Regions from separate parts of the Pontibacter chitinilyticus genome, predicted to be linked through region 3. Evidence: riboswitches for the same ligand, from Rfam matches in the RefSeq annotation. Region 3 holds a riboswitch; each other region holds the start of a gene.
The links. A riboswitch is a leader RNA that binds a small molecule or an ion and turns the genes downstream of it on or off. The one in region 3 is predicted to bind S-adenosylmethionine.

Region 1 (3,278 bases), on a different contig from region 3:
ATTCTTCTATATGTGCGGAGTGCACCCCTCTGTTTGGCGCCTGTTGCCGTCACTATTGTCATCTCTTAAAGCTCATGTCAAGGCACCGGCAGGCTGCAAATAGCTGCCTTTACAGCAACTTCTTCCTGCTACGCTGCTGCATCGAAGCAGGAAGAAGTTGCTGTTCTACTTCCACTACTCAATTTCAAAGTATAGCAACATCCCTTCTTTTATCCGTTGCTGCCACAGGTATAGTATGGCTGGGTTCAAAAGTATACTTGTCTGATAATCAAGTATAAAATTGAAGCATTATTGCATGAAATTGTGTAACTTAGGTAAGATGTTTCTACTTAAACCACGCCGCTATGGCTAGCAAAAAAGACCTGGATTTTACCTATACCACTATAGACAAGCTTTTCCGGCTTAGCCTGGGGGAAGCAGCGGATTATAGCGGCGCAAAATACGATGGTAATTTTTCGATGACGCTGGAGGAAGCGCAGCGGGCCAAGCACCAGTTTATAGCCGACAGCCTGAACATTGGCAAAGGCAGTAAGGTGTTGGACCTGGGCTGCGGCTGGGGCCCATTCGTGACCTATGCTACGCAGGAAAGGCAGGCGCAATGCATTGGCTTAACCTTATCGGAGGGACAGGCAAACGCCTGTCGCAAGAACGGGTTGGAAGTTTACATCAAAGATTGCCGTGAGGTGAAGCCAACGGATTTTGGGTTGTTTGATGCTGTGGTAAGTGTGGGAGCATTTGAGCATTTCTGTTCGATAGAGGCGTGGCAGGCAGGGAAACAGGAAATGGTGTATCGCAACTTCTTTCAGAATGTATATGATTTATTGCCTGAAGGAGGCCGGTTTTACTTGCAGACAATGACCTTTAGTAAAAACATGCCCGCCTTCGAAGATATCACCGTTACCGCCAAAAGAGGATCAGCGGCGCATGTATTGGCTTTGATGATCAAGGAATTTCCCGGTTCCTGGCTGCCCTACGGCCCTGAGATGATCCTGCGGACAGCAGCACCAGGCTTTCGGTTAGTTTCGCAGAGCAGCGGCCGCCTGGATTATATAGAAACCATCGGGCAGTGGCGCAAACGCTTCCGGCAGTTTAGCTTCCGTAAATACTGGCTCTATGCTACGCTTCTGCCCAGGTACTTAGCAAATAAAGAGCTAAGAAACCAGATTGAAATATTCCGCATCAGCCCCAACAGGGTATGCTTTGAGCTGGAGGTGATGGACCATTACCGGATGGTCTTTGAGAAAGTATAAGGGCTCACTCCTGCAACACAAAGGGTAATAAGTATTTACTGCTCTGGCTAGAGAAAGCCCCGCAGGTAACGAAAGTATACAGGCTACCGTAAGAAGCGGTAACAGGCATTTGCAAGTGCTGGAAGTATAAAAAGCAAAAAAAGCTTGTATTTATTTCCGGCAGACTTTAATATTGCAACGTCAAGTCAATCATCCCTTCGCGGATATTGATTTATAAAGAAGCGTGGAGAGACAGGCTCTATGAAGCGCTAGCAACCTAACAACGCGTTAAGGTGCTAATTCCTGATTCCGAAAGGTTCGGAAGAATATAAATTGATACGGCAATGAACAAGGGAACCAAGCCAACACAGCTTTATTGTAGTTTTATTTTGCCGGCAGCTAACCTGCCGCAGCAATCCTGTTTAGTTTTAGCACACGTCATGCGTATGCCCTTGGGGGCTATGGATTGCTGTTGTTGCTAAGCTAACACATCCAATTCCGTTTGCGCTTTTGCGGCTGCTGCACGGCTGTGCCATTGCCCGATAGCACCTCTTACTTCGCTTCTGCGTCAAGATAAATCCAATATTCTCACATTATAACAAGCACCAGCATGTCTACACCACTCCATTTTGAAACATTGCAGCTGCACGCCGGCCAGGAAATCGATCCGACCACACAGTCGCGTGCCGTACCTATTTATCAAACCACTTCTTATACATTTAAAAATGCTGAGCACGGCGCCAACCTCTTTGCCTTAAAGGAGTTCGGTAACATCTATACCCGCATCATGAACCCCACTACGGATGTGTTTGAGAAGCGGGTGGCGGCCTTAGAAGGCGGAGTGGCAGCCGTAGCAACGGCTTCCGGAATGGCGGCTCAGTTCCTGGCGCTCACCAATATTCTGGTAACCGGCGACAACTTTGTGACAACTGCTAACCTGTACGGTGGCTCTTACAACCAATTTAAAGTGTCATTTAAGCGCCTGGGCATTGAGGCGAGATTTGCTGCCGATGATGCCGTGGAAAGTTATGAAAAGCTGATTGACGATAACACGAAAGCTATTTACGTGGAGAGCATCGGCAACCCACGTTTCAACATTCCGGACTTTGATGCCATCGCCGCGCTGGCCCGCAAGTATGATATTCCGTTGGTAGTAGACAACACATTCGGCGCTGGCGGTTACCTGTTCAGGCCACTGGAGCATGGGGCAAACGTGGTGGTAGAAGCTGCTACCAAGTGGATAGGCGGCCACGGCACCAGCATTGGCGGTGTGCTGGTAGATGGCGGCAACTTTAACTGGGGCAATGGCAAATTCCCGCAGTTCTCGGAGCCAAGCGAAGGATACCACGGCCTTAATTTCTGGGAAGTATTCGGCACAGACGGACCCTTCGGCAACATTGCCTTTGCTATTCGGGCGCGGGTAGAAGGCCTGCGTGACTTTGGCCCGGCACTGAGCCCCTTTAACTCGTTCCTGCTGCTGCAAGGCCTGGAAACACTTTCGCTGCGCGTAGACAGAACAGTACAGAATGCCCTGGCGTTGGCCCAGTGGCTGGAGCAGCACGAGCAGGTAGAATCGGTAAATTATCCAGGGCTGGAGAGCAGCAGCTATCACGAACTGGCCAAAAAATACCTCAAGCGCGGCTTTGGCGGGGTGCTGAGCTTTAAGCTGAAAGGCGATAAACAGCAGGCAGAAACATTTGTGAACAGCCTGGAGCTGGTGAGCCACCTGGCGAATGTTGGCGATGCCAAAACACTCATCATTCACCCGGCTTCTACCACGCACCAGCAATTGAGTGATGCCGAGCAGCAACATGCCGGTGTAGAGCCAACCCAGCTTCGCGTTTCTGCCGGCATCGAGCACATCGACGACATCAAAGCAGATTTTGAACAGGCTTTTGCCAAAGTGCAGCAGGCACAGGCAGTAGCTATTTAGAAAGAATAACATGCCAGAGCATCACGTTTTTCATTATCCACAGGAGTTTGAGCTAGAGTCGGGGGCAGTGCTTCCCGGCTTGCAGCTTGCCTATACTACCTTCGGTCAGCTTAGCC
Region 2 (3,278 bases), on a different contig from region 3:
TTGTAAGACAGAGAGGCACTGCGCACCACCCAAGCGCAAACGTAGGTATGGGCAAAGACCACACCTTGTTTGCACTGGTTGACGGTGTTGTTCAGTTCAGAAAAGGCAAAAAGAACCGTTCATACGTTTCTGTATTGCCTAAAGTAGAAGCTGTAACAGCAGAAGCCTAAGCATTGCACGCTGCCAGCTGGTGGCACTTGAAAAAGGGAAGCTCTTGAGCTTCCCTTTTTTATTTTAAGCTAGTTTGCAACCAGGGCTGCCGCTTTGCCCTTGCCGGGCATGGTGGCCATACTTCCTGCCCGCCCTCCTTTGGCATAAGAAAACAGGCCCACTGCCAGGCCGACTACAACCACCACATACGCGGTAGCCATACTATAAAACGATACGGGTATACTGATCAGCACAAGTATAAGACCCGCCAGCCACAGCAGCCCGAATTTTACCGGCGAGGCAGTAGGAACCGGTGGGGTATACGTGGTGCTAAAGCCAAGCAGGTGGAGTAATTTAGGTGCTTCCGCAGTTAACAGCATCAGGTTTAGCAGCAGAAAGAAACTGAGCACATAAGGCGTGCCGGGCCATTGCTGCGACACTGTTACCATCAGGATATTCAGGAGCATCGGCAGCAAGGCAATAGCACCGATGGTGCGGTATCGGAGCGTCAGCAAAATAAAGCCGACAGCGATCTGCGAGTAAGCGATAAAGCGGGCGAAAAGACCGAGGCCATACTGTGCCAGCCTTTCTTCCAGCCACACAGGCCCGATGAGCCCGGGAAATTTGTGTCCGAAGTAAAGCTTGGCCATACCCGCCGTGAAAAAGATAAGGCCCAGAAAGACGCTGGTGCCGTTCAGGAAAAATGTTTTGAGACGCATCGTTTCAGTGCTTGGTAGCGAAGGTACTGTAAAAACAAGGTACCGCTTTTAAGTTGCCAACAGCTAGAAACTAGATGAAGCAGAAAATTTAATAGACGATTAACTGCATTTCATAGGCCAGGTGGTGCTATACTACTATTTATACTTAGCCAAGTAGGAAATGCAAGGCGACCGGGCAAGACCGGAAGAAATGCAAAATGCAACAAAATTTTATATTCTGCGGATATAGGCTTAACTTGCAGCTTCTTATCAAGAAAGACCGAGGGATAGGGCCCGCAGACGTCTTAGCAACCTTGTGATAGCTTGGTGCTAACTCCCTTCTGAAGCAACCGCTTTGGAAAAGATAAGAGAGTCCATCCTGCCTTTGGGTGTCCTTCTTGATAAGCAGAATTGCTGACGACTTACGAGAAGAAAGACATCCATGATACAGAACCATCCCATCCACCAGCTGCTTCGCGAACGTGTACTAGTGCTCGACGGCGCTATGGGTACCATGATCCAGCGTTACCAGCTTTCTGAAGCCGACTTCCGCGGAGAACGTTTTAAACACCACGCCAGCGATCTGAAGGGCAACAACGACCTGCTCTCCATTACCCGCCCCGACATCATCAAAGCCATTCATACCGAGTACCTGGAAGCAGGCGCCGATATCATCGAGACGAACACTTTCAGCGGCACCCGCATCGCCATGGCCGATTACCACCTGGAGGAGCTGGTGTATGAGCTGAACTACGAATCGGCCCGGCTGGCGCGGGAGGCAGCAGATGAAATAGAGGCGAAGGTACCAGGCAAGCCGCGCTTTGTTGCCGGCGCTATCGGCCCCACTAACCGTACCGCTTCGCTTTCGCCGGATGTAAACAACCCCGGCTACCGTGCTATTACGTTTGACCAGTTAGTGGACGCTTACTATGAGCAGGTGCGTGGCCTGGTAGAGGGTGGTGCCGACCTGCTTTTAATCGAAACGGTATTTGATACGCTCAACTGCAAGGCAGCCCTGTTTGCAGCACAACAGTACGTGCAGGACGGTGGCAAGGAGCTGCCGATCATGGTATCCGGCACGATCACGGATGCCAGCGGCCGCACCTTGTCGGGCCAGACGGTGGAGGCATTCTGGAACTCTATTTCGCATGCGCCTATACTTAGCGTGGGCTTTAACTGTGCGCTGGGCGCACGCCAGCTCAAAACGCACATCCAGGAGCTCTCGCGTATTTCCAACACCTACATCAGCGCCTACCCCAACGCCGGTCTGCCCAATGCCTTTGGCGGATATGATGAAACTGCGCAGCAAATGGGTGCCATTGTAGAAGAATATTTAAAGGAAGGGCTGGTTAACGTACTAGGTGGTTGTTGTGGCACCACGCCAGTGCACGTGCAGGTTATTGCTGACCTCGCTGCCAAGTATAAACCGCATACACCACCCGAAATTGCCCCGCTTCCGCGCTTCAGCGGTTTGGAGCCGCTCACCATCACCCCGGAAATGTTATTCGTGAATGTGGGGGAGCGCACCAATGTAACCGGTTCCAAGAAATTCTCACGCCTGATTGTAGACGGTAAGTTTGAAGAAGCCCTTTCCGTGGCGCAGCAGCAGGTAGAAGGCGGCGCCCAGATCATTGACGTGAACATGGACGAAGGCATGCTGGACTCGGAAGAGGCCATGACCAACTTTCTAAACCTGATCGCTTCCGAGCCCGATATTGCCAAGCTGCCTATCATGATCGACTCTTCGAAGTGGACGGTGCTGGAAGCAGGCCTGAAGTGCGTGCAGGGCAAATCGATCGTGAACTCTATCAGCTTAAAGGAAGGCGAAGAGAACTTTAAGCAGCAGGCCCGCAAGGTGCGCCAGTACGGTGCCGCTGCCGTGGTGATGGCCTTCGATGAGCAGGGCCAGGCGGATACTTTGGAGCGCCGCATTGAGATCTGCAGCCGTGCCTACCGCATCCTCACTGAGGAGTGTAGTTTCCCACCGCAGGACATCATTTTCGACCCGAACATACTAGCTATTGCTACCGGTATCGAAGAGCATAATAACTATGCCGTCGAGTACCTGGAGGCGGTGAAATGGATTAAAGCCAACCTGCCGCACGCGCTGGTGAGCGGGGGCGTGAGCAACCTGTCGTTCTCCTTCCGGGGCAACGATGCCGTGCGCGAAGCCATGCACACCGTATTTTTATACTATGCCGTGCAGGCCGGTATGGACATGGGCATTGTGAACGCCGGCATGCTGGGCATTTACGAAGAGATACCGCTGGAACTGCGCAACCTCATAGAAGACGTGATCTTTAACCGTCACCCGGATGCCACCGAGCGCCTGGTAACCTATGCCGACACGGTAAAGAGCAAAGGCAAAACTGCTGCAGTTGCTGATACAGCCTGGCGCGATGCACCGGTAGAGGCGCGCCTGAAGCATGC
Region 3 (3,278 bases):
CAAAATGCGTGTCAAAGTCTTGGATGATACCGGCCTGGGTATTACACTTCACATCCTTATCGAGCAACAGCGCTTTGGCAGTGCTGATGTAGGCGCCGTAGGCATAGTAAATGGCATCTGCAAAGCGCTTGTCCGCCAATGCTTCTGCTGCCCACTCCAATTTCTCGTCCGATTCATATAGCAGCGTAGCGACCAGGTCGATCATCACGCCGGCGCACTCGCCCACGCCGATGGCAGTGGAGAACGCCTCCTGGTGCCCCCAGTCGATCAGCTCATCTGCCGTTAAGCTGGTCAGGTCGGCCAATGGCTTCAGCATCTGGTAAAAGTAATCTTTGCCATTCCGGTCGAAGTACTCGTTAAAGCGCTCGTTCTCCAGCTTGTTGGCCTGGTAATCGTTAATGACATAGCGCATCACTTCCGGGCCCCGCTTACTGGGCACTTTCAGCACTTTTTGTGCAATGCGGCCTTCGCCGTTTACCACGGTACCACCGCCCAGCAGCACCTGCAGCGCTGGCACTACATTTTTACCGCTCTTCAGCGAAGACCCGTGGAAGCCGAGGTTTGCCAGGCCATGCTGGCCGCAGGAGTTCATACACCCGCTTATTTTTATTTTGATGTCGGTATTGAAAAGCAATTCGGGATACTCCTGTACAATCACGCTTTCCAGCACCTTGGCGGTGGTCATGCTGTTCGAAATGCCCAGGTTACAAGTGTCGGTACCGGGACAGGTGGTGATATCCCCCACACTGTTAAAGCCGGGCTCCGCCAGCCCCAGGGCATCTAGCTCGGAGAACACATACGGCAGCGCTTCCGCACGCACATACTTGAGCAGCAGGTTCTGACCTTGTGTTACCCTGATCTCATCCGCCGCAAAACCGCGCACCAGCGGTACCAGCGCACGTGCCGTATCACTGCTGATGTCGCCGATCTGTACTTTTATGTAAATGCCATAGTAGCCCTCCTGCTTCTGCTGGAACACATTTGTTTGCAGCCACTGGTTATACTTGTCAGTATCCTCCACTATAAAATCAGGGATCTCGCTTGCTTCCGGAATAGATGGAGTAAAGGAAACTTCTTTATCAATCTCAAACACGTGCGACTTGAGAGCCTTGTACTCTTCGTTTACCAGGCGCATCACTTCCTCTAAGCCTATCTTCCCGATCAGGTACTTAAAACGGGCTTTGTTGCGGTTGTTGCGCTCGCCATAGCGGTCAAAAACGCGTATTACGCCTTCAATAAACGGAATGACTTTGTCTTCGGGCAGGAACTCGTACGCTGTGTGCGCCAGCGCCGGCTGGGCACCCAACCCACCGCCAATCATCACTTTAAAGCCCCGCACAGGTACGCCATTCTCTTCCTGCACCTTTGCAATAAAGCCCAGGTCGTGCATGTAGGACATGGCCGTATCGGAATCGCTGGAGGAGAAGGAGATCTTGAACTTGCGGCCCATTTCCTGGCAAATGGGGTTGCGCAGGAAATAACGGAAGGTCGCATCCGCATACGGTGACACATCAAACGGCTCCTTCGGGTCAATACCAGCTTCAGGAGAGGCCGTGACGTTGCGCACCGTATTGCCGCAGGCTTCCCGCAGCGTTATATCATCCTCCTGCAGCTTGGCCCAAAGTTCCGGCGTCCTGTCTAAGCTCACAAAATGTATCTGAATGTCCTGGCGCGTGGTCAGGTGCAGGTTGCCGGTAGAGTATTCATCAGAAATTGCCGCAATGCGCAGCAGCTGCTGTGTGGTTACTCTGCCAAAAGGCAGCTTGATACGCACCATCTGCACACCCAGCTGCCGCTGGCCATACACGCCACGTGCCAGGCGCAGGCTCTTAAACTTGTCTTCCTGCATTTTACCCTCGCGGTAGAGGCGAATCTTTTTCTCCAGGTCGATGATATCTTTCTCGACAATCGGGTTCTCTATTTCTGATCTGAAACTTTGCATGTTCTGTTTTAAGTTAAGCGGCTTTTCAATTTCTATAAAACCTATAAATCTACTAGAGATTCCGAAACCTGGGAATGCCGCTACAGCGATAAAGTATTATGAGTAAAACATAGCCGGTTAAACGGCCTTGTGAGGTAATGGATCAGCAGGCTAACTTGATATGGATGCTATGCCTGCGGCAATGAAGCGCAGCAGGCGCAGGAGCCAGTATGTTACAATAGGGAGTTAGCGTGGCGCTTTGGCCAGGGCTGTTAACGGATGGGAAATCCTTAACAGGAGCAACAGCAACAACAACAGCAGGGCATCAGGTAAGATGCGGCAGTAGCAGCGGAAAAACGGTGAAAGGAAAAAGGTGTTCCGAAGCGTAAAGTACTGTTTTGTTCGTTCATGATGTTGTAATTTATATTTCCCCTTTGTTTGTTGGGCAGGACTTGGCACCTTTCCAAGCGGATGGTTGCCAGAGGGTCATAGAGCCTGTTCTCTCGCCTCTTCGTCTATAAATTTCTTGCGGTTAGCAATAGTATTCGTTACAAAAATAGAAAAGAAATCAACAAGTATCCTCATAGATGTTAATTTTTTTCAGTAGTAGGTCTGACCGACCTGGTGAAAAAAGGTTTTGCCGCGCGAAATAGTTCCACCACTGCTGTTCGTTTGCGGATTGCCCCGGCGCAACTCACAACCAGCAACAAAGCCCCACAGCTGATCGGGTTCCTGTGCCTCTTTATATGGAAAAGCATCGTGTTGGTATAATCTATTTTAGCAGTTCCTTCCAGCCGCTTTACTTTGTTTTCTGTAAAGTATAAACCCGCACGCTCCGTGCAGCAAGTATGGCTAAAAACGTACCCGATCATCACGCAAATCGAACAATCGCTAACTCTATGAAAAAAAGTTTTCTGCTGGCCCTGCTGGGGTTGAGCACCGCTGTGGTACACGCCCAGGCTCCTGCTGGCACCCCGGGTAATCCGCAGCAACACCAAGCCATACCCGGCACTACTGCCCCACGCGGCAACGCCAAAATATCCGGCATAGTACTGGATGCGGCAACCAAACAACCGGTAGAATTTGCCACCGTGGCCCTGATCAGCCTGAGCACCGGCAAACCGGTAGATGGCACGATGGCCGATGACAAAGGGCGGTTTACCATCAGTAAAATAGCCGCCGGCGAGTATAACCTCCAGGTTTCGTTTCTGGGGTATCAGTTGCAGAAAGTAGAGCATGTCCGTGTTGCGACGGATAATGCGGAGGTAACAGTAGGCACCATTACGCTTGTCTCCGATGCCAAAAAGCTTAGTGAAGTGGTAGTAACCGGCGAAAAACCACTAGTAGAAGAGAAGAT

Region 1: linked by a shared signal. The riboswitch ahead of ABDW72_RS08740 (O-acetylhomoserine aminocarboxypropyltransferase/cysteine synthase family protein) and the one ahead of ABDW72_RS18555 (nitrite reductase) in region 3 are both predicted to bind S-adenosylmethionine.
Region 2: linked by a shared signal. The riboswitch ahead of metH (methionine synthase) and the one ahead of ABDW72_RS18555 (nitrite reductase) in region 3 are both predicted to bind S-adenosylmethionine.

What each region holds. Positions count from the first base shown of each region.
Region 1 is NZ_JBDIZJ010000004.1:133,083-136,360, reverse strand. It holds gene ABDW72_RS08745 (class I SAM-dependent methyltransferase) at 345-1,250, shown strand; SAM riboswitch class I at 1,459-1,564, shown strand; gene ABDW72_RS08740 (O-acetylhomoserine aminocarboxypropyltransferase/cysteine synthase family protein) at 1,840-3,162, shown strand; gene ABDW72_RS08735 (homoserine O-acetyltransferase family protein) at 3,173-3,278, shown strand, end outside.
Region 2 is NZ_JBDIZJ010000002.1:583,325-586,602, reverse strand. It holds gene rpmA (50S ribosomal protein L27) at 1-170, shown strand, start outside; gene ABDW72_RS05995 (hypothetical protein) at 240-869, opposite strand; SAM riboswitch class I at 1,113-1,219, shown strand; gene metH (methionine synthase) at 1,291-3,278, shown strand, end outside.
Region 3 is NZ_JBDIZJ010000016.1:10,293-13,570, forward strand. It holds gene ABDW72_RS18555 (nitrite reductase) at 1-1,942, opposite strand, end outside; SAM riboswitch class I at 2,340-2,445, opposite strand; gene ABDW72_RS18560 (hypothetical protein) at 2,546-2,692, shown strand; gene ABDW72_RS18565 (TonB-dependent receptor) at 2,821-3,278, shown strand, end outside.